DNA from 3 places in the Neobacillus sp. GCM10023253 genome. Region 3 is predicted to be linked to each of the others. Evidence: riboswitches for the same ligand, from Rfam matches in the RefSeq annotation. Region 3 holds a riboswitch; each other region holds the start of a gene.

Region 1 (7,663 bases), on a different contig from region 3:
TTCTTTAATGTATTTAAAGGGGGAGTTAACGATTATTAATTGGTGCTGCCTTATTGCGTTTTTACCTCATTTACATGAGCTTTTTTGAAATAGCCTTTGATAAAAGGAACTGCATATCGGTCAAGACCGAAGTAGTAAGCTCCTGCACCTGCGAATAACAGAATCATCGCGGCTGTATAAAGAATTGGGTTCGTGCTTGTCGTGCCTGCCAGCATAAAGTTCAAGTTCATAAATGCACCGGCAATCAAGGCTGGGATTGTGGCTAAACCAACGATTAAACCAAGACCGACTAACATTTCTCCCCAAGGTATTAATGTATTAAAAATTCCCACGTTAGGCATAGCGAATTGCTGTAAGAAATCTGCATACCATGCTTGAACCGCAGGGTGTTCGCCAGTTGCTGCCGCCATTGCTCCTTTTAGGAACCCTGTAGCATCGAAACCACCAGTTAACTTATTATAACCTGCTTCTATCCATTGTAATCCAAGCCAAACACGTAATACTGTCCAAACAACCGCTGCGTAAGGAGTTTTGTACCATCTCATCATAATCATCTCCATAGTTTTTTGTGAAATGTTTCACAAATTTAACTTTAAGTTATTCCCTTATGAAAGGGATTGATCAGCTAGCTGTGTCTTGTAAGGAAGTCTTTGTGAATTGCTTCACTATCTTCTTTACACTTTTAATATACTCTCCTGCTATTGAAAAAACAACGGCTTTCACAGTTTCTTAACATATTAATGTTAGATATATGAAGAGATTGTGAACGCAATACAGCAAGTTCCCCCTCCTCTTTTGTGAACAATGTTTATAATGTAGACAACATCAGCTCCCCCCTTATAAAACCTGATTTTTACAATCAGCTTTTCTGTTAATAACTAACGGTGGATAACCGCTTTCAAAATTGTGGATAATGTGCATAACATTGTGGACTACCTATAAATACAGGACTTTAGATGTGGAAAAAACACTGGATAAATGAATGTCCATTCAAAACAAAAGGAGCATCACATAAAAGATGCCCCTCAATCCAACCCTATAATGCCTTCGCTTCCTCAATACCCCTCACGAGGAATTCTTCATTACCCAGAATCGAAAAATATTGAACCGATGGTTGCCTTTGCGCAAGCTGCTCGATATCCTTTTTGGAACCCTTTAGGACAAAGATTCCCTCAGAGATTTCATCCACCAGGGTAATCGCGGGACTGCCATATTTTTGGACCAGACCCTGGACCAGCCAGTACTCCCTCTGGTGTTCATTTTTCAACTCAATGTCCTCCCCTGAGGTTTTCAAATAATTAGACTTCGGCACGTGGCTTTGACATACGTGGACCAAATCCTCGATTATGGCACTAGCCGTTGGGTACATGCCTGCGCCCGGTCCTTGAAGGGTGATTTCACCAACGATATCAGATTTTACATTTACCGCATTCTCCACTCCCTCAACATGGTAAAAAGGGTGCTCAGAGCCGACCAGAACCGGCTTCACCGATGCCTGGATGCGGGTGCCCGACTTCCAGATGCTCGCAATATGTTTAAACCGTAACCCTAAGTTTTGCGCTGCTTCAATCAATTCACTCGTAATAGACGTAATCCCAACCCGTTCAACATCACGCCAGTCAGGCTCTTCTCCAAATGCCAGCCTGCTTAAGATCATTGTTTTATAAAAAGCATCATAGCCTTCCACGTCATTGGTCGGATCCGCCTCGGCATAGCCATTTTCCTGCGCCCGCAGCAAGCTTTCGGCAAATGACTGCCGTTTTTCCCTCATTTCGGTCAAGATGAAATTGGACGTTCCATTGAGGATTCCCAGGATCCGCTGGACACGATTAATTTTTAAAAGCTGACCGAGCGTTTGAATGACCGGAATCCCTCCAGCCACTGTCGCCTCAAAACCAACCGACACCTGATGCTGTTCTGCCAACTCGACAAGCTCATTCCCGTGGTGGGCAAACATCTCCTTATTCGCTGTAATGATGTGGCAGCCCCGTTGGATTGCTTTTTTCAAGTAGGTAAAAGTCGGGTCTTTATCCACGATGCATTCAATCACGACATCAAGCTTCGGCAATTGCAGAATTTCTTCGAAATCCGTTGTCAGCAGAACATTCCCGCTAATATCCCGCGGCTTTTGCTTATTTCTAACAAGGACGGCAGCAACCTCTACTTCCTTCCCTAATTCTGCCGCCAGCTCATTGCTATGTGATTGAATGGTCCGATAAACCCCTTCACCCACCGTACCGAACCCGAGAATTGCCACATTAATTACAGACATGTCTGCCACCCCTTTATTTTTTTGAAAAATAAAAACCCTCTTCATAAGAAGAGGGCTCTATTCCTCCTCTTATCTATCAGGCTACAAATAACCTGCAGGAATTAGCACCTTTTCAAGGAATACCTTGAAGGTTGCCGGGCTTCATCGGGCCTAGTCCCTCCGCCGCTCTGGATAAGAGTATTTATTTGATTTTTCATTAAATTTCCAAAGATATATAAAAAGTATATTATCTGAATTTTCAAGAGTTGTCAATATTAAAGTGGCAAAAGGGCGACCGTTTCTTTTGCTGCTAATTTCTCAACCATGTCCAGCCATTCCTGTGGTTTATTGGAAAGCACAGAATAATAGGTAGTTAGAAAGTCTTTGACAAGTGATGCCGGTATTTCGGCGATTTCTTCCTTAATCGGCATGAAGCATAGATCCAGCCCGGACACAGCTTCCCCATTGTTTTCCCAAGACGGGTGAACATAGGCAAGGTCAAGACGCTTATAGCCTAAATGTGACAGAACCTCACGGCGCACGTACGGGTACATGACCTTCACACCGCCAAATTCGTGGTGCTCTACACGGTATGGGTCATAGATTTCGGCAAACATTCCGAACAGCTCCGTACCGTTTTGGGCAGCAAGCTGTTTTAAGTCTTTTAGACGATTTTCAGCTAAAAATCGGCCAAGCGAGAGACCTGGTTTGCTGATGATCGTGAAGTCGGTCATCGCAATATTCCAGTCAGGATAATAGCGGTACTCAGTCGCACCGACGACCTGGTCCTGATCGACGGCAACGAACACGCGGATACTTGGGTCTTCTAACGGTTCTTTCCACAATTCATAATCTAGGACCTCTTCCGGTGGAAAAATCTGTCCCATTAAATCGTGAAGCTTTTTAAAATTGGGGTCTTCGATATTGGTAATGCGTTTAAATTCCATTGGTTCTGATTCCCCTTATAAATTATTTAAACGGGTTCTTCCATTCCATTAATGCCGCATTGTTAAGGGATTCTTCATCCTCTAAATAGTTTCTGGCGACACCGATTGGCACACGTCCGCAGCGAAGGAGAAAGCTGATGACAGGATCCTTCAGCTCGCCCTTTATGACAGCGTCGAGATACTCTTCCGGCGTCATTTTTTCAGCCACTTTATGATAGCCCGGCATCCGCCCGCCGCCAAGAAGACGGTCATACCCTTTTTCAATGACCACATGATACATGGCATGCATCATTAATTTTCCGAGTCCCAGCTTACGGTACTTCGGACGGACGCTGATATCGACAATGTAGAGGGTGTTGCCGTTCGGATTATGGTTGCGGATATAGCCGTGGTCGGTCACTTCTTCCCATGTATGGCTGTGACTAGACGGGTCCAACTCGACACAAACTCCGGTCAGGGAGCCCGCCAATTCTCCATTGATTTCAACGCATAATGCCCCTTCCGGAAACAGTGTCACATGATTCGTTAATTGTTCTTCATTCCACCAAAGCTCGGATGGAAAAGGAGGCGGGAAGCATTCGGACTGGATTTCGATAAGCTGATCAAAGTCCTCCATTGTGTAATTACGTATACAAACCGGCAGCGGCCGGTCCTGATCATAAACGTAAAATTCACTGCGATACATGAAAAGGCCTCCCTCGTTTTAATTCCAATCTGTATATAAATCAGTGCGGCGGTCGCGCCAGGTGGTCACAGAACCACGCTCGCGAACTTCGTATAGCAGTTCCAGGTCAAGATCGGCTGTTACGACCATGTCGTTGTTGATTTCCCCTTCTACTAAAAGCCCTTTTGGCGGGAACGGAATGTCGTTTGGAGTGATAATGACGGCCTGGCCAAAGTTTGCCCGCATGAAATCAACCGTCGGCAGCGCGCCAACCGTTCCGGTTAATACTACATATACCTGATTTTCAATCGCTCGGGCATGGCTCGTGTAACGGACGCGGTGGAAGCCGTGACGATCGTCCGTGCAGGATGGACAGAAAATAACATCGGCGCCCTTCGCCTTCGCCATCCGGACGATTTCCGGGAATTCAATATCATAGCAGGTTAACAGAGCAATTTTTCCTTTTTCTGTTTCAAAAATTTGAAACGAGTCCCCTGCTGCCATATTCCATTCGTTAACCTCGGTTGGTGTGATATGCAGTTTAGCCTGCTCGCCGACGCGGCCGTCTGGGTAAAATAAATGAGCAGTATTGTAAAGCTTGCCATCCTTTTCAAGGACATGGGTCCCCGCGATGATGTGCATGTTGGTTTCTTTTGCAAATTTGATAAATAGTTCACGGTATTGGTTAGTAAAGCTAGGCAGGTCATTGATGGTCAGGCTTTGTCCCTGGCCATTTCCAATGGAAAGTAGTTGCGTAGTAAAGAATTCAGGAAAAAGGACAAATTCAGCCCCGAATTCTTCGGCGGTTTTTATATAATGCTCACATTGAGCGGCAAATTCCGCAAATGAGTTGATTGTGTGAAGATGGTACTGAACAACAGATACTCTAAGTTTCATTTTTCGCCTCCAGGTAAGTTATTGGAAGATAGATTCCATATTGAATTATCTTATAATCTAGCACTTTATACAAATGAAATGCATTCCAAATATGAAAGTAGATAAAAAGCCAGCAGGGGCGCTGGCTTTAATGTAGATATCCTACTAATTTCTTTCCCAAAAGGTAATTTAGTTACCTATTAAACAGCTTACTGCTCTAGTTTTCCCTCAGCAAGTTTAATTTGCTCTCTTACCTGCTCTGGTGAGGTACCGCCAAAGCTATTTCGGACCGCCACCACATGCTCTGGCGCCAAAACAACGTAAATATCCTCTTCAAACAGCGTACTGAACTGCTGATATTCGTCCAGTGTTAAATCCAATAGGAATTTGCCGGATTGAATCGAGTAAAGAACAATTTTTCCAATCACTTCATGAGCCTCGCGGAATGGCAATCCTTTGCGAACGAGGTAATCGGCAATGTCAGTAGCATTAGAGAAGTCATTATTGATGGCTTTTCGCATGACATCCTTGCGAACAGTCATTGTTTCAATCATCGGTGCCAAAAGCTTCAATGAGCCTTCTAGGGTTGCCACCGTATCAAACATTCCCTCCTTGTCTTCCTGGAGGTCCTTGTTATAAGCGAGCGGCAGTCCTTTCAACACAGTCAGCAAGCCAATCAAATTGCCATACGTGCGGCCTGTTTTTCCGCGCAGCAGCTCCGGTACGTCAGGATTCTTTTTCTGCGGCATGATGCTTGATCCTGTACAGAACGAATCATCGAGCTCAACAAACTGAAATTCCTGGCTTGACCAAATAACCAATTCCTCTGAAAGACGAGAAATATGTGTCATGATAATCGAGCCAATCGACAGGAATTCAAGGATAAAGTCGCGGTCGCTGACGGCATCCATGCTATTCGGATAAATGGTTTCAAAGCCCAATTGCTCGGCAACAATCCCACGGTTAATCGGGAAAGTTGTTCCTGCCAACGCACCGGAACCAAGCGGAAGCCAGTTCACGCGTTTCAGCGAATCCAACAGTCTCTCCTTATCGCGTTCAAACATCCAAAAATACGCCATTAAGTGGTGGGCGAATGAAACAGGCTGCGCGCGCTGCAAATGGGTATAGCCCGGAATCAGCGTTTCCACATGCTCCTTCGCTTGTCCGATAATCGCCTGCTGAACCTCTTCCACCAACGTGATCAGTTCAGTTGTCTTTGTTCTTAAATAAAGATGCATATCCGTCGCCACTTGGTCGTTCCGGCTGCGGCCTGTGTGGAGTTTTCCGCCAACCGGTCCAATCTCTTCGATTAGCTGTCTTTCAATATTCATATGAATGTCTTCATCTTCAACTAAAAATTCGACCTCGCCGCGGTCTACTTTTTCCTTAATCAATAGAAGGCCATTTTTAATTTTTTCTGCATCCTCCACTGGAATGATGCCACATTCACCAAGCATCTGCACATGGGCAAGGCTGCCTGCAATATCTTCCTTGGCCAGTTTTTGGTCAAAGGAAATCGAAGCTGTAAACTCTTCTACTAGTTTGTTAGTTTCCTTCGTAAAACGTCCGCCCCATAGCTTAGACATCACTTGCTCCTCCTAAATGTAAGAAGATTGCCCCCGAAACAACTTCGAGGGCACTCCGAATTTATTTTCAATCCCAAATTATTGCTTTACAACTGATTCTTCTTTTTTATTAACCTCAGTATATACCTTTGTTGGCAGACCCCAAAGCTTAATGAAACCAACTGCTGCATTATGATCAAAAGCATCGCCTTTTGTATAAGTAGCAAGCTCTTCATTGTAAAGGCTATGAACGGATTTACGGCCGACAACCGTATGGTTACCCTTATGAAGCTTCACGCGGATGGTTCCGGAAACAACCTTTTGAGTTTCGTCGATAAACGCATCAAGCGCTGGTTTTAATGGTGAATACCAAAGACCTTCATAAATGATTTTCGCCATTTGCTGGTCTACCTGTGTTTTGAATTGAGTTACTTCACGTGGTAATGTCAAGAACTCCAATTCTTTGTGAGCATTGATTAAAATAAGTGCTGCTGGGTTTTCGTATACTTCACGGGATTTAATCCCTACTAATCTATTTTCGATGTGGTCGATACGGCCGACACCATGTTTGCCGCCAAGGGCATTTAATGTTTCGATCAATTGAACAAGCGGTAAAGTTTCACCATTAAGGGCTACAGGAACACCTTGTTCAAATTCGATTTCAATATATTCAGCCTGATCTGGAGCTAATTCAATTGGGTTGGTCCAATCGTATGCTGCCTCAGGAGCTTCTGCCCAAGGATCCTCGAGAACTCCTGCTTCGCAGGCACGGCCCCAAATGTTGGCGTCAATTGAGAATGGATTGTCTAAATCAACTGGAATCGGAATCCCATGCTCCTGTGCATAGGCGATTTCTTCATCACGGGTCATACCCCATTCACGAACTGGTGCAACCACCTTTAGACTTGGGTTTAAGGCTTGCACGGAAACTTCAAAGCGGACTTGGTCGTTTCCTTTACCAGTACAACCATGGGCCACCGCTGCTGCTCCTTCCTGCTCCGCTACATCAACCAATAATTTTGAAATTAATGGTCTTGATAGCGCAGAGGATAGTGGGTACTTGCCTTCATATAAGCAGTTAGCTTTTAATGCAGGGATAATATAATCCTTTGCTAGCATTTCTTTAGCATCTACCATGATAGCTTTAATAGCGCCAACATTTAATGCCTTATTTTTAATAGCTTCCAAGTCTTTTCCTTCGCCGACATCAAGTCCTAGCGCGATGACATCATAGCCATATTTTTCTTGGATCCATTTAACCGAAACTGATGTATCTAAACCGCCTGAATAGGCTAATACGATTTTTTCCTTTGCCATTTTAAACGCTCCTTACATTACTGTGTATTTAAATTCATTCAAC
Region 2 (7,663 bases), on a different contig from region 3:
TATTGGGAGGGAATAAGAACTATGTCAGAAAAACAAAAGAAGTTAAGGTTTGAAACATTAAGTGTTCACGGTGGCCTCTCACCAGACCCTGTAACAGGAGCACGGGCGCTACCAATCTATCAAAATAACGCCTACCAATTTAAAAGCACAGAGCATGCCGCCAACCTATTCGCCTTAGCGGAACCTGGGTACATATATACACGGATTCATAATCCAACCACAACTGTTTTCGAAGAAAGAGTATCGCTCCTAGAAGGCGGCGTTGGCGCACTGGCAGTGGCAAGCGGTATGTCTGCCATCACATTGGCCATCTTAAACATTGCCGAAGCGGGTGATGAGATTGTTGCTGCATCCAATCTATATGGTGGAACGTATAATCTATTTGCAGTGACCCTGCCTAAATACGGGATTAATGTGAAGTTTGTAGACCCAGAGAATCCGGAAAACTTCCGTGCCGCCATTACGGAAAAAACAAAAGCTGTTTTCGCTGAAACGATCGGCAATCCAAGCTTAAGAATCCTTGATATTGAAAAGGTAGCCAATATTGCTCATGAAGCAGGGGTTCCTCTTATCGTGGACAATACCTTTGCAACACCATACTTGTGCCGTCCAATTGAGCATGGCGCTGATATCGTCGTTCACTCCGCAACTAAGTGGATATTAGGTAATGGAACAACTACAGGGGGCATCATTGTCGACGGAGGAAAGTTCGATTGGAATTCACCGAAATTCCCTGGCTTAACAACGCCAGACTCCAGCTATCATGACCTTGTTTATGCAGAGGCACTTGGACCGGTTGCTTATATTATTAAAGCACGCGTACAGCTTCTCCGCGACATGGGGCCGGCACTAAGCCCGCAAAGCTCATTCCAGTTTGTTCTTGGGTTAGAAACGCTTCATGTACGGATGAAAGAGCATGTCGCCAACACCAAAAATGTAGTGGAATACTTGCATAATCATCCTGCGGTTGAATGGGTTTCTTATCCGGGGCATCCATCACATCCTGACTATGAATTGGCGCAAAAATATTTACCTAAGGGCGCTGGTTCAATGGTTGTATTTGGCATTAAAGGCGGAAGAGAAGCCGGTGCGAAATTAATCGATGCGATCACCCTATGGGCGCACGTGGCTAATGTCGGCGATGCCAAGAGCTTAATTATCCACCCGGCAAGCACCACACATCAGCAGCTGGATGCGGAAGGATTAAAGTCAGCAGGTGTTTCCGAGGACTTGATCCGTCTTTCCATTGGAATCGAAAATGTTGAGGACTTAGTAGAAGATTTAGAGGACGCAATCGAAGCTGCAACAGGCTTAACATCTTTAAAAACAAATGCCTAAATTTTCCTTAAATAGTTTTTTGAAAATGTAGAATTTTGTCGTTGACACTACTATCTAACCGTGATACTATTACTTTCATAATAATAGTATTAATGCATGTATAATTAAATATAGGATAGCTTTTGCTCTTATCAAGAGAGGTGGAGGGATGTGCCCTATGAAGCCCGGCAACCGTCAATTTTATTGAAATGGTGCCAATTCACACAAAGCCGCGGCTTTGAAAGATGGGAGAAAGGATTCATTTGATAATGATGCCTTTCTGCCTTTGCGGAGAGGCTTTTTATTTTACTAAAATAGAATTCTTTCATGAAAATTATCAAATCCTATAATAAGGACAAGAAGTAGGTGATTCAATGATTTCCATTAAAAATGTACGAAAGATTTTTTCTACCAAGCAGGGACAGCTAAAAGCTGTTGATGAAGTAAACCTGGATATAAAAGAAGGAGAAATCTTTGGTGTGATCGGATATAGCGGGGCTGGTAAAAGTACCTTAATCCGCATGTTAAATGGCCTTGAGCTGCCTACGGGTGGAACTGTCAACGTGGCTGGCCGGGAGATTTCAAAAATAAAGGGTGCAGAGCTTAGAAAAGCCCGTCAGGAAATCAGCATGATTTTCCAGCACTTCAATCTACTTTGGTCAAGAACAGTCAGCGAAAATATCGCTTTTCCATTAGAGATTGCCGGAGTGAGCGCGCCGGAAAGGAAAAAACGAGTTGAAGAGTTGATCAAGTTAGTTGGCCTTGAAGGCAGAGATGACGCCTACCCTTCACAGTTGAGTGGCGGGCAGAAGCAGCGGGTCGGGATTGCCCGGGCCCTTGCCAATAACCCAAAGGTGCTGTTATGTGACGAGGCAACATCAGCGCTCGACCCACAAACAACAGACTCTATTCTCGACCTTTTAGTGAATATCAATAAACAATTCGGCTTAACGATTGTGCTGATTACTCACGAAATGCATGTCATCCGGAAAATCTGTCATCGAGTGGCGGTCATGGAAAGTGGGCGGATTGTCGAGCTTGGTCCGGTGCTTGATGTATTTAAAAACCCTCAGCAGCCGATTACGAAACGGTTTGTCCAGCAGGTAACCGAACCGGAAAAAACAAAGGAAACAGCAGAGCATTTGCTAGAGCGCTATCCTCATGGAAAGGTCATTCAACTATCGTTTCTTGGGGAGGCAACAGAACAGCCATTAATCACACGTGTTATTCGTGATTTTGATGTCGTAGTAAATATTCTCCAAGGGAATATTTCTCATACGCAAAATGGGTCTTATGGAACATTATTTATTCATTTGGATGGCCAAGCTAATGAAATTCAGAAAGCCATCGATTATATTCACTCGCAGCAAGTGGGCGTGGAGGTGATCAGTAATGGCTGACTTTATGGAATTAGTTAAGTGGGATGAGCTGTTACTGGCAACACGTGAAACGATCTATATGACCGCCATCTCGGTCCTTGCGACATTTATTTTGGGCTTGTTACTAGGCCTGCTTCTATTTCTAACGAGTAAAGGAAACATATGGCAAAGCCGTGGGGTAAACATTATTATTGCTGGCTTTGTAAATATTTTTAGATCCATTCCCTTTATTATCTTAATTGTTTTATTAATCCCTTTTACTAAAGTTCTCGTTGGAACAATGCTCGGTGCCAATGCTGCACTGCCGGCACTGATTATTGGAGCAGCTCCGTTTTATGCTCGAATGGTGGAAATCGCCCTTAGGGAAATTGATAAAGGTGTGATTGAAGCATCACAATCAATGGGTGCCACACACGGACATATTATTTTTAAGGTATTAATACCTGAATCCTTGCCAGCATTAATTTCCGGGATTACCGTTACGGCGATTTCACTTGTTGGCTTTACTGCAATGGCTGGGGTCATTGGAGCCGGTGGACTTGGCCATTTTGCCTATCTAGAAGGCTTTCAACGCAACAGGCCAATGGTTACATTAGTGGCAACGATTGCTATTTTAATCTTAGTTTTTATTATCCAATTTATTGGAGATTATTTTACAAAGAGAACAGATAAACGTTAACAGGAGGAGTAAAAATGAAAAAAGTTCTGGGTTTGATCTTCATTGCGTTTACCGTATTTGCCTTAGCGGCCTGCGGCGGTGCAAAAAATGATTCAGCAGATAAAGATGGGAACAAAAAATTAGTTGTTGGTGCGACTGCTGTACCACACGCAGAAGTACTTGAAGCTGCAAAGCCAATATTGAAGAAAAAAGGTATTGATTTGGAAATTCAAGTTTTCCAAGACTATATTCTGCCAAACGTAGCATTAAAGGATAAAGAAATAGATGCAAACTATTTCCAAACACCTGGATATTTAGATCTGCAGATGAAAGAAAATAAAGATTTTGATTTTGTCAGTGTGGGTGGGGTTCATAAAGAACCAATCGGGATTTACTCAAAAAAGTATAAAAGTCTAAAAGATCTTCCAAATGGTGCAACCATTATTATGAGTGATTCTTTAAGCGACCACGGCCGTATCCTGCCGATTTTTGAAAAGGCTGGATTAATCAAGCTTAAAGAAGGCGTTGGTGCAAACGCAAGAATAGATGATATCGTTGAAAATCCAAAGAACCTGAAGTTCCCTAAATTAATTGAAGCAAAATTATTAGCATCTTCTTTCGAAAACGGTGAAGGTGATGCGGTTGCCATTAATACCAACTATGCATTAGAAGGCGGCATTGATATTGGAAAATATGGTATTGCCTTTGAAGGCAGTGACGTGGTTCCAGCCAACCTTGTAGTAGTTCGTTCAGAAGACAAAGACCGTAAAGAAATCAAAACACTTGTAGAGGTTCTTCAATCGAAAGAAATTCAAGATTTTATTAAGGAAAAATACAAAGGTGCTGTTATCGCAGCAACTGAGTAATTACTAAATATGTAGGAATATTGCAGAAAAGTCAGTGAGGATTCACTGGCTTTTCTGCATTCATTACATGAAAGACCATTAAGTAGTAAAAAATAGATGCCATAACCACCCATGGCATTTTAGCAAAAAATAAGGTATCATTTTATTCGGGCTTGTATTACATAAAAAGTCTTTATCTGAATTTTCTTTAAAAACTTCCTGCTATTCTCATTTAGCATGTTCTTAGTGAAAATACATGCTAGTTATTACTATTAAAAAGTTGCTAACAAATTTCATTTGTTATAAGATTGTAATGAGAATAAAGTGAGAATGAATGTGGAAGATCTTAAAAAATCTGTCTGCAAAGATACAATACATTTTCGGAGGTATGAATATGGCTGGATCAACTTTAACAATCAAAGATCTGCACGTAGCAATTGATGGGAAAGAAATTTTAAAGGGTGTCAACCTTGAAATAAAAGGCGGCGAAATTCACGCCATAATGGGTCCTAACGGAACTGGTAAATCTACATTATCTTCTGCTATCATGGGTCACCCTAAATATGAAGTAACAAGTGGCAGCATTACGCTTGATGGGCAAGACGTTTTAGAAATGGAAGTAGATGAGCGCGCTCGTGCTGGACTATTTTTAGCCATGCAATACCCAAGCGAAATTAACGGTGTTACGAATGCTGACTTCTTGCGTTCTGCGATTAACAGCCGTCTTGGCGAAGGCAACGAAATTTCTTTAATGAAATTCATTCGTAAAATGGATAAGCAAATGGAATACCTTGAAATGGATCTAGATATGGCGCAGCGTTACCTTAATGAAGGCTTCTCCGGCGGTGAGAAAAAACGTAATGAAATACTGCAATTAATGATGTTGGAGCCGAAAATTGCAATTCTCGATGAAATCGACTCCGGTCTTGATATTGATGCCTTAAAGGTAGTATCAAAAGGTGTCAACGAAATGCGCGGTGAGGATTTCGGATGCTTAATTATTACTCACTATCAACGTCTGTTAAACTATATCACTCCTGACCATGTGCACGTAATGATGCAAGGCCGTGTGGTAAAATCCGGCGGGGCAGAGCTTGCACAGCGCTTAGAAGCAGAAGGATATGACTGGATCAAGCAAGAGCTTGGTATTGAAGATGAAACAGTTGAGCAAGAAGCTTAAAAGCTTTTGTTAGGAGGGTTAGCAATGACAACAGAAACAACATTACCGTTTGATAAGGGTTTTGTGAGCTCTTTTTCAAAAGAAAAGAGCGAGCCTGCTTGGTTTGAAGAGCTTCGACTGAAGGCACTTGAGCATTTTCACGAACTGCCGATGCCTCGGCCAGATAAAACAAAAATAGATAAATGGAATTTTACACAGTTTGAGCAGCATACAGTTAAAAGTGCTCCATATACATCTTTGGCAGAACTGCCAGAAGAGGTTAAAGCATTAGTAGATTTGGATGCGGCACAACAAAATTTATATATTCAGCGCAACCAAACGCCAGCCTTTATTTCTCTTTCAGAAGACCTAAAGGCAAAGGGTGTTGTGTTTACCGATATTTTCACTGCTGCTAGAGAGCACGGCGATTTATTGAAAAAATATTATATGACACAGGCGATCAATGCTGATGAGCACCGTTTGACTGCTCTTCATGCTGCATTTGTCAATGGCGGAGCCTTCCTGTATGTTCCGAAGAACATCGAAATTGCGGAACCGATTCAAGCAGTTTTCGTTCATGACAATGCGGAGGCAAACCTGTTTAACCATGTTCTTGTCGTCGCAGAAGATAACAGCTCTTTAACATATGTGGAAAACTATATTTCCACAGTGGAAGAGTCCAATACCTTGGCAAACATCCTGACAGAGGTAATTGCCAATACAAATGCAAAGGTGCAGTACGGTGCTGTGGATACTTTGGCAAAAGGAATCACAACCTATGTGAACCGCCGCGGTGTCACCGGCCGCGATTCCCGAATCGAGTGGGCGCTTGGCATGATGAATGAAGGCAATACCATTTCTGAAAATACCACCAATCTTCTTGGTGACGGTTCTAATGGCGATACGAAAACTGTTGTGGTTGGACGTGGTGAGCAGACCCAGAACTTTACGACAAAGGTTGTTCATTTTGGCAGACATACAATAGGAAATATCTTGAATCATGGCGTTGTTAAGGATAACGCTACTTCTATCTTCAACGGAATTGGCAAAATTGAACATGGCGCCTCTAAATCTGACGCTGAGCAAACATCACGCGTGTTAATGCTGAGTGAAAAAGCTCGCGGCGATGCGAATCCAATTTTATTAATCGACGAAGATGATGTTATGGCTGGCCACGCTGCTTCTGTAGGACGCGTTGACCCAGTGCAATTATATTATTTGATGAGCCGCGGTATTCCGAAGAAGGAAGCGGAACGTTTAGTCATTCATGGCTTCCTTGCACCGGTGGTAAATCAGCTTCCAATTGAGAAAGTAAAAGAGCAATTAGTGGAAGTTATTGAAAGGAAAGTAAGATAATGAATATCCAAGATATTCGCAAACTGTTTCCTATTTTAGACCAGGAAGTTAACGGCAAGCCATTAGTTTATCTGGATAGCTCTGCGACATCGCAGAAGCCCGTTCAAGTTATTGAAACACTTGACAAATACTACCGCGAGTACAATTCAAATGTCCACCGCGGTGTGCATACATTAGGTACAAAAGCAACAGATGCTTACGAAGGTGCCCGTGAAAAGGTCCGTAAGTTCATCAATGCGAAATCCATTCAAGAAGTTATTTTTACAAGAGGAACGACGACCTCCCTTAACACGGTGGCGGCAAGCTACGGCGCCGCCAACCTGAAGGAAGGCGACGAAATCGTCATTACCTATATGGAGCACCACAGCAATATCATTCCTTGGCAGCAGGTAGCTAAATGGACTGGTGCCCAGCTGAAATACATTCAGCTCAAAGAGGATGGAACGATTTCATTAGATGATGTTCGGGCGACTATTACACCGAACACAAAAATTGTGTCGGTGATGCAGGTATCCAACGTGCTTGGCGTCATCAATCCTGTTAAGGAAATCGCCAAGATTGCCCATGAAAATGGCGCTATTATGGTAGTTGACGGTGCACAAAGTGCTCCGCATATGAAAATTGATGTTCAAGATTTAGATTGTGATTTCCTTGCTTTTTCCGGCCATAAGATGTGCGGACCAACCGGGATTGGTGTCCTTTACGGGAAAAAGCATCTGCTTGAAAAAATGGAGCCGGTTGAATTCGGCGGTGAAATGATTGATTTCGTGGAATTATATGAATCAACCTGGAAAGAGCTGCCGTGGAAGTTCGAGGGCGGAACACCAATTATTGCTGGTGCCATTGGTCTTGGCGCAGCGATTGACTTTTTAAATGAAGTCGGTTTAGACAATATTGTCGAGCATGAACATAAGCTTGCAGCCTATGCGCTGGAAAAAATGTCAACTGT
Region 3 (7,663 bases):
GCACCAGCAAAGCCTTTAAATACATAAACTTCTTCTTGCTGTTTTAAGTATTCTAATACCTTATTATAAAGATGATCAAAAGTTTCTTGTGAGATTGGCTGATTTAAAGAACCCCAGGCAATTTTATCTTTGGTTGACTCCTCCAAAACAGTGAATTTGTCTTCGGGAGACCGCCCAGTATATTTTCCTGTTGAAACACGAACCGCTCCGGTGGAAGTGAGTGTCCCTTCTTTTCTGCTGAGGATTTTTTCAACTAGCTGCGGCACAGATAATTGGACTTGGACATTACTTTCATTAAGTAATTCCTTTAATTCATTTGGGATATGAACAGAATTCATTTAATGAACCTTCCTTTTTATGGTTTTTTTAATTTGATATATTAATATTGAATAGTATAACACAATTAAAATAATAGTCTATACTAATTGACGAAATTATGCTGTATTTTATACATTATTCTAAAGGTGATTAAAAAGTCATGAAAAAAACAGTTTAAGCATATTTTGTATCATACTCCATTGTATATTTTGGTTAATGTTGCTAAAAAATACATTGACATACTTTAAGAATCTGGGGTATGATTTAACCTTGAACGGATACTCTCTTATCCCGAGCTGGTGGAGGGACAGGCCCTATGAAACCCAGCAACCTGCAACTAGGAAAATGTCTATTTTTAGTCGTTTTTCGGGCAAAGGTGCTCAACCTGATGCAAGGCTTGTCCTTGAACGATAAGAGTGAAAGGCACGCAAAATGTTTGCATTCAACCTTTCCTCATGGAAAGGTTTTTTTGTCTATTTGGCAAACACACGTGCTGTTTGAATCGCTTTACTAATCTTCTAAAGAATTTCGGTTGGGTTTTTTCGGTAGTATTTCATAAAAACCTGATGTTTATTTCATACTATTAGGGATGAGTTCCGTATCAAAATGGAGGTTATTTGGAAAGGGTGTTAACCTTTGAAAAAAGCAGCCTCATTATTTCATTATTATAGGAGGAATTCAGATGTCACTAAAACGCCATTTGTTCACTTCTGAATCAGTAACTGAAGGTCATCCTGATAAGATTTGCGACCAGATTTCTGATTCTATTTTAGACGCTATTCTAGCAAAGGATGCAAATGCCCGCGTAGCTGCTGAAACATCAGTAACGACCGGCTTAGTTCTAGTTGCCGGCGAAATCACTACCTCTACATATGTAGATATCCCAAAAATTGTTCGTGAGACGATCAAAGAAATTGGCTACGTTCGTGCGAAATATGGCTTTGATTCGGAAACATGTGCGGTGTTAACCTCTATTGATGAACAGTCTCCTGACATTGCCATGGGTGTCAATCAAGCACTTGAAGCTCGTGAAGGTCAAATGTCTGATAAAGAAATTGAAGCAATTGGTGCAGGTGACCAAGGCTTAATGTTCGGCTTCGCCTGTAACGAAACGAAAGAGCTGATGCCTCTTCCAATATCTTTAGCCCATAAGCTTGCCCGCCGGTTAACAGAGGTTCGTAAAGAGGATATCCTTCCATACCTTCGTCCGGACGGAAAAACACAAGTAACGGTCGAATACGATGAGAACAACAAACCGGTTCGGATTGATACAATTGTTATTTCCACCCAGCACCATCCGGAAATTGGACTAGAGCAAATCCAGCGCAATGTTAAGGAACATGTCATTAATCCGGTTGTACCAAAAGAATTAATTGATGAAAATACAAAATATTTTATAAACCCAACCGGCCGCTTTGTAATCGGCGGACCGCAGGGGGATGCAGGACTGACTGGCCGCAAAATTATCGTGGATACTTACGGAGGCTATGCCCGTCACGGCGGCGGCGCTTTTTCCGGTAAGGACCCGACAAAGGTTGACCGTTCAGCCGCTTATGCTGCACGTTATGTTGCAAAAAATATTGTCGCAGCAGATTTAGCTGAAAAATGTGAAGTCCAGCTTGCCTATGCGATTGGTGTAGCAAGACCGGTATCGATTTCCATCGATACTTTTGGCACAGGCAAAGTCAGCGAAGCGGTATTGGTTGACTTAGTAAGTAAAAACTTCGACCTGCGCCCTGCAGGAATCATTAAAATGCTGGATTTACGCCGCCCCATCTATAAGCAAACAGCAGCTTACGGACATTTTGGCCGTACGGATGTTGATCTTCCTTGGGAACGCACTGATAAGGCAGATGCATTACGTGAGCAGGCGGAAGGAAAATAATATGGAGTGGGAGTTGCATTAAGGTGTAACTCCCATTTTTCATTAAACGTCTATTTTCTTGTTCAGTGTTTTAAAAATTGGAATAAAATGTTTAAGTAGGACTATTGAAGTAAAAAATGAGGATACATGATTTTCCTTTTGTTCACAGTGCCATTTTTGAAAAAAAAGTGGTAGTATTAGAGAGTATGTTTTTACAAAAGGATATTTTGAAATAGAGTAGGTGAGGTACATAATGTGCGGTTTTATCGGTTGTGTACATGACAAAACGCAAAATTATCGTGACGAAGAAAAGCAGCTTTTTAAAAATATGAACGATATTATAACCCATCGTGGACCAGATGATGATGGTTATTATTATGATGATCATATTCAATTTGGTTTCCGCCGGTTAAGTATCATTGATATTGAATCCGGGCACCAGCCGCTAACGTATGAAAACGAAAGATACTGGATTATTTTTAACGGTGAAATTTATAACTATGTCGAGCTTCGTGAAGAGTTGCTCAAAGAAGGACTAACTTTTTCCACAAGCTCTGATACAGAGGTTATCATTGCCCTCTACAGCCATCTAAAAGAAAAAGCAGTTGAACGCTTGCGCGGGATGTTTGCTTTTGTTATCTGGGATAAGCAGGAACAAACACTTTATGGGGCACGAGATCCGTTTGGAATTAAACCATTCTTTTATATGGAGGATGGTGACAGAACCTTCTTTGCTTCTGAGAAAAAGAGCATTTTGCTGGCTCTTAAAAATGATGTGCTGGATTATGATTCCTTGCAGCATTATTTAACCTATCAGTTTGTTCCAGAACCTGATACCCTATCTGAAGGAATTAAAAAGCTTGAACCAGGCCATTATTTTACAAAAAAAATCGGCTCGAAGATGGAAATGAACCGCTACTGGAAGGCACATTTTCACCCAGTACTAAAATCGGAAGATGATTTCGTAAAGGAAATCCGTGATATTCTGTTTGATTCGGTTGAAAAGCATATGCGCAGTGATGTTCCGGTTGGTTCCTTCTTATCAGGTGGGATTGACTCTTCCATCATTGCCTCGATTGCAAAGCAATTCCATCCGGCTATTAAAACGTTTTCCGTCGGATTTGAGCACAATGGCTTCAGTGAAATTGATGTCGCCAAGGAAACAGCTGAAAAGCTTGGCGTAGAAAACATCAGTTATATCATTACGCCTGAGGAATATATGAAAGAAGTTCCGAAAATTATTTGGCATATGGATGACCCGCTTGCCGACCCAGCCTGTGTTCCATTATATTTTGTCGCCCGTGAAGCGAGAAAGCATGTTACGGTTGTTCTTTCAGGCGAAGGCGCTGATGAATTGTTTGGCGGCTATAATATTTACCGCGAGCCTGGCGATTTGGAGATTTTTAATAAAATTCCTAGAGTCGGAAAGGTACTTCTAAAAGGAATTGCCGATATGCTTCCGGAAGGGATGAAAGGAAAGAGCTTTATTGAACGCGGGGTGACACCGATGGAGCAGCGCTACATTGGTAATGCCAAGATGTTCGACGAAGCGGAAAAACGTGAGCTTTTGAGTGTCTATCGTGAAGGCTTGAACTATACCGATATCACCAAGCCTCTTTATGAGGAATCAAGAGGTTATGATCCGGTTGACAGGATGCAATATATCGATATCCATACTTGGATGCGCGGCGATATTTTACTAAAGGCTGATAAAATGACGATGGCTCATTCATTGGAACTGCGCGTGCCGTTCTTAGATAAGGCAGTATTTGAAGTAGCCTCGAAAATCCCAACTAGCTTGAAAACAGCTAACGGCACTACTAAGTACGTTTTGCGGAAGGCCGCCGAAGGGGTCGTTCCTGATCATGTTCTAAACCGGAAGAAGCTTGGCTTCCCTGTTCCTATCCGCCACTGGCTAAAGGCTGAGATGAATGATTGGGCAAAAAATATCATTCGTGAAAGCCAGACAGACCATTTAATCAATAAGACGTACCTGTTAAAGCTTCTTGATGACCATTGTCAGGATAAAGCTGACAACAGTCGAAAGATTTGGACTGTTCTTATGTTTATGGTTTGGCATCAGGTGTATGTTGAAGGAGTATACTCCTTTCAAAGCGAGTATAAAAAAGATATAGTATTAGCGAGCAGATAAATGGAAAAGTAAAGGCACCCATCGTTAAGATTGGGTGCCTTTTTGGCTAATAGGAAAGTATAAATTTTTTCAAATTTATACTTTCCTAACGCATAAATTCAACTACGCCTCTGTCTTCGTCCTATCGGACTTGCCAATCGGCGAGTTATCATTTACAGGGATTTATAAAATTGCCCTTTTTCTGCATATTCTCTTGTGATTCTTTCCATTTCCTTAATATCTTCAGGAGTGATTTCTCTAATAACTTTAGCTGGTCTTCCAAATGCTAATGTATTAGGAGGGATTTTTTTGCCTTGCGGAACAAGACTGCCAGCACCAATAAAGGCACCTTCGCCAATTTCCGCCTGGTCCAAAATAATCGATCCCATTCCAATAAGTGCTCCTTTTCGGATGATGCAGCTATGTAATATGACTTGATGGCCAACGGTCACTTCATCCTCTAAAATAAGTGGGTTATTTGGGCTTTGATGCAGGACGGAATTGTCCTGGATGTTTACTTTGTTACCGATTCTTGTCGGCGCTACATCGCCTCTAATAACGGAATTAAACCAGACGCTGGATTCATCGCCGATTTCAACATCTCCTGTAATGGTTACATAATCTGCAATATAGGCAGTGTCGGAAATAACAGGGTATTTATCTTTAAAAGGGTAAATCATCATGCTCGCTCCTTTTTGAATGATAATTCTATTTTAACGAATCAAGCCAAGGAATGACAAAAAATATCGCAATTAAAAAATTCATTTAGATTCTTATTAGTCTTTCCTATATGGTAAAATACAAAAAATGATAACGTTTTAGGGGGATCAGTTATGTGGAAGTGGGAAGCAGAAGGGGAAGCGAAGGCTGTTATTGTCATGGTTCACGGCGCCATGGAGCACCATCGCCGATACGGATGGCTGATTGAGATGTGGCGCACGTCCGGCTTTCATGTCATTATGGCCGACCTTCCCGGGCAGGGAATGACAACGCGATCGCGCCGCGGACATATCGATTCCTTTGATGAATACATATTTGAAGTAAAAGATTGGGTTCAAGCAGCCTATCGATATGAATTGCCTGTTTTTTTGCTGGGCCATAGTATGGGCGGGTTGATTACTATTCGACTCCTTCAAGAAGAAAGAGTAAACATTGCTGGCGTGATTTTGTCCTCTCCATGTTTAGGCTTAATCAAGCCGCCATCCAAATTGTTAAACTTTCTTTCCTATGCCTTAAATGTGGTTTTTCCGTCCTTTAGAATGAATTCAGGGCTGACAGTACAAATGGCAACGAGGAATGAGGATGTCAGGGAAGCTGATTCGAATGATACTCTTTACGTGACAAAGGTTTCGGTAAGATGGTATCGTGAACTTGCGGATGCCATCAAACAAGCTTTCCTTAACCTCGGAAAAACACGTGATGTCCCTATGCTGGTAATGCAGGGCGGGGATGACAAAATCGTAAACAAGGCTCATGTTAAGGATTGGTTTAATCGTGTTCCACTGTCTGAAAAGAGATTTAAGGAATGGCCAAAATGCTACCACGAAATTTTTAATGAACCCGAACGGGAAGAAGTATTTGAATATGCTAAGGATTTTGTTTACAGCCAGTTAAAAGCCATCGGTTATATCGTTTAGAATGGGGGGACTTTTTCCATGAAGCCAATCACCCTTATGTCTAGGGTTTATCGCAAAATCATTCCGACTGTCCATCAAGAATTGGCGTATTGGAAAAATCGCGCCGAAAAAATTCCTAATCCGGAACTCAGGAAGCAGGCACTTGCCAGCATCGAGCATAAGACATTTCATTGTGAAGGCGGTGCCATAATGGCTTTGACCGCAAATGAGCACTATAAAAAGGCGGTCAAGTTTATCGTCGCCTACCAAACAATTAGCGATTACTTGGACAATCTTTGTGACCGGAGCACATCACTTGATCCAAATGATTTTGCGGCTCTTCATGAATCGATGTCGGATGCCCTTGTATTACATGCGGATCGGAAAAACTATTACCGTCTTCGCGAGGACCAGGATGACGGCGGTTATTTAAATGATTTGTCAGAGACATGCCGCAGTGTTTTAAGGGAATTGAAACATTATGAATTTATAAAAGAATATCTGCTTGAACTTTGCGAATACTATTGTGATTTGCAAATTCACAAGCATGTAAAAAAGGAAGAACGGGTGCCCAGGCTTGAAAATTGGTTTCAACGCCATCAAAACCACTTGCCGAAAATGGAATGGTACGAGTTCTCAGCCTGCTCGGGTTCGACATTAGGAATATTTTGTCTAGTGTCTTACGCGATGCGGGATGATTTTACAGCCAGCGATGCTGAAAATATCCGTAATGGCTATTTCCCTTACATACAAGGCCTGCATATTCTTTTGGATTATTTTATTGACCAAGAGGAGGATATGGCAGGAGGCGACCTAAATTTCTGCTTTTATTACGAAAACCAGGAAACCCTGTTTAATCGCTTAAAGCATTTTGTCGTGGAAGCGGACAGGCATACCGAGTTTCTTCCTCACAAAGGATTTCATCAGCTTATTAATCGCGGCTTGCTTGGCATCTATTTATCCGACTCGAAGGTCCGTAAGCAGAGGGATGTCAGGAAGCTTGCCAAAAAAGTCATCAAAGCAGGCGGCTGGATTAGCTATTTCTTTTATTTTAATGGACTAATGTACCGTTCTTTGCAAAAAGCGATGCCATCATTTGTGACTCGGCTGCTTTTGAAAATGTAATAATAAAAAACCAGGCACCCGCCTGGTTTTTGCTATTTTTTTTCAATCGCCACAATAAATGGCGGATTGTTTTTTTGATTGATGAATTGATATTGCAGGACATGTGCTAAATTTTGGTCCAGGCTGCGGCAGAATTCCAAAAGGGCATCGCGCTCAATCGCGCCTCCTTCATGACCATGGTATATAACAAGAACGATAATTCCTTCAGGAGCCATCAGTTCAAGCAATTGTTCAATCGCGGTGACGGTTGTCTCAGGCCGAGTGACAATCGTTTTGTCGCTGCCTGGCAAGTAGCCGAGGTTAAAAATAGCACCAGTAATCTTACTGTGATACGCTGCTGGTATAAGCTCGGCGGATTTTTCATGACCGGCGTGAAAAAGAGTGGCCCGTTCTAACAGCCCTTGCTGTTTTAATCGTTGTTGAGCAGCCTGCACTGCTTGTACCTGAACATCAAAACCAAAAACATGGCCGCTTTCTCCAACCAGGTCAGCGAGAAATACAGTATCATGCCCATTCCCTAATGTGGCATCCACAACTATATCACCTTGGCTAACTGCTTTTTGAAGTAGTTTTCTGGCATACGGAAGAATTCTTTCCATTTTCATCGGT

Evidence for each region. Region 3 has a riboswitch for S-adenosylmethionine ahead of metK (methionine adenosyltransferase). Riboswitches for the same ligand answer to the same signal wherever they lie in the genome.
Region 1: another riboswitch for S-adenosylmethionine. It lies ahead of ACFPA1_RS20360 (homoserine dehydrogenase); the one in region 3 lies ahead of metK (methionine adenosyltransferase).
Region 2: another riboswitch for S-adenosylmethionine. It lies ahead of ACFPA1_RS11230 (methionine ABC transporter ATP-binding protein); the one in region 3 lies ahead of metK (methionine adenosyltransferase).

What each region holds. Positions count from the first base shown of each region.
Region 1 covers NZ_JBHSHV010000016.1:71,345-79,007, reverse strand. The annotation lists gene ACFPA1_RS20365 (DoxX family protein) at 51-545, opposite strand; gene ACFPA1_RS20360 (homoserine dehydrogenase) at 1,037-2,272, opposite strand; SAM riboswitch class I at 2,339-2,450, opposite strand; gene ACFPA1_RS20355 (GNAT family N-acetyltransferase) at 2,527-3,198, opposite strand; gene ACFPA1_RS20350 (GNAT family N-acetyltransferase) at 3,221-3,883, opposite strand; gene ACFPA1_RS20345 (carbon-nitrogen hydrolase family protein) at 3,902-4,759, opposite strand; gene argH (argininosuccinate lyase) at 4,948-6,324, opposite strand; gene ACFPA1_RS20335 (argininosuccinate synthase) at 6,403-7,620, opposite strand.
Region 2 covers NZ_JBHSHV010000008.1:123,150-130,812, reverse strand. The annotation lists gene ACFPA1_RS11235 (O-acetylhomoserine aminocarboxypropyltransferase/cysteine synthase family protein) at 22-1,338, shown strand; SAM riboswitch class I at 1,464-1,569, shown strand; gene ACFPA1_RS11230 (methionine ABC transporter ATP-binding protein) at 1,692-2,717, shown strand; gene ACFPA1_RS11225 (methionine ABC transporter permease) at 2,710-3,375, shown strand; gene ACFPA1_RS11220 (MetQ/NlpA family ABC transporter substrate-binding protein) at 3,390-4,220, shown strand; gene sufC (Fe-S cluster assembly ATPase SufC) at 4,594-5,379, shown strand; gene sufD (Fe-S cluster assembly protein SufD) at 5,404-6,714, shown strand; gene ACFPA1_RS11205 (cysteine desulfurase) at 6,714-7,663, shown strand, end outside.
Region 3 covers NZ_JBHSHV010000012.1:679,822-687,484, reverse strand. The annotation lists gene pckA (phosphoenolpyruvate carboxykinase (ATP)) at 1-338, opposite strand, end outside; SAM riboswitch class I at 602-735, shown strand; gene metK (methionine adenosyltransferase) at 1,001-2,203, shown strand; gene asnB (asparagine synthase (glutamine-hydrolyzing)) at 2,436-4,334, shown strand; gene ACFPA1_RS17530 (gamma carbonic anhydrase family protein) at 4,487-4,993, opposite strand; gene ACFPA1_RS17525 (alpha/beta hydrolase) at 5,147-5,950, shown strand; gene ACFPA1_RS17520 (tetraprenyl-beta-curcumene synthase family protein) at 5,969-7,054, shown strand; gene ACFPA1_RS17515 (tRNA (mnm(5)s(2)U34)-methyltransferase) at 7,087-7,659, opposite strand; gene ACFPA1_RS17510 (TIGR01212 family radical SAM protein) at 7,656-7,663, opposite strand, start outside.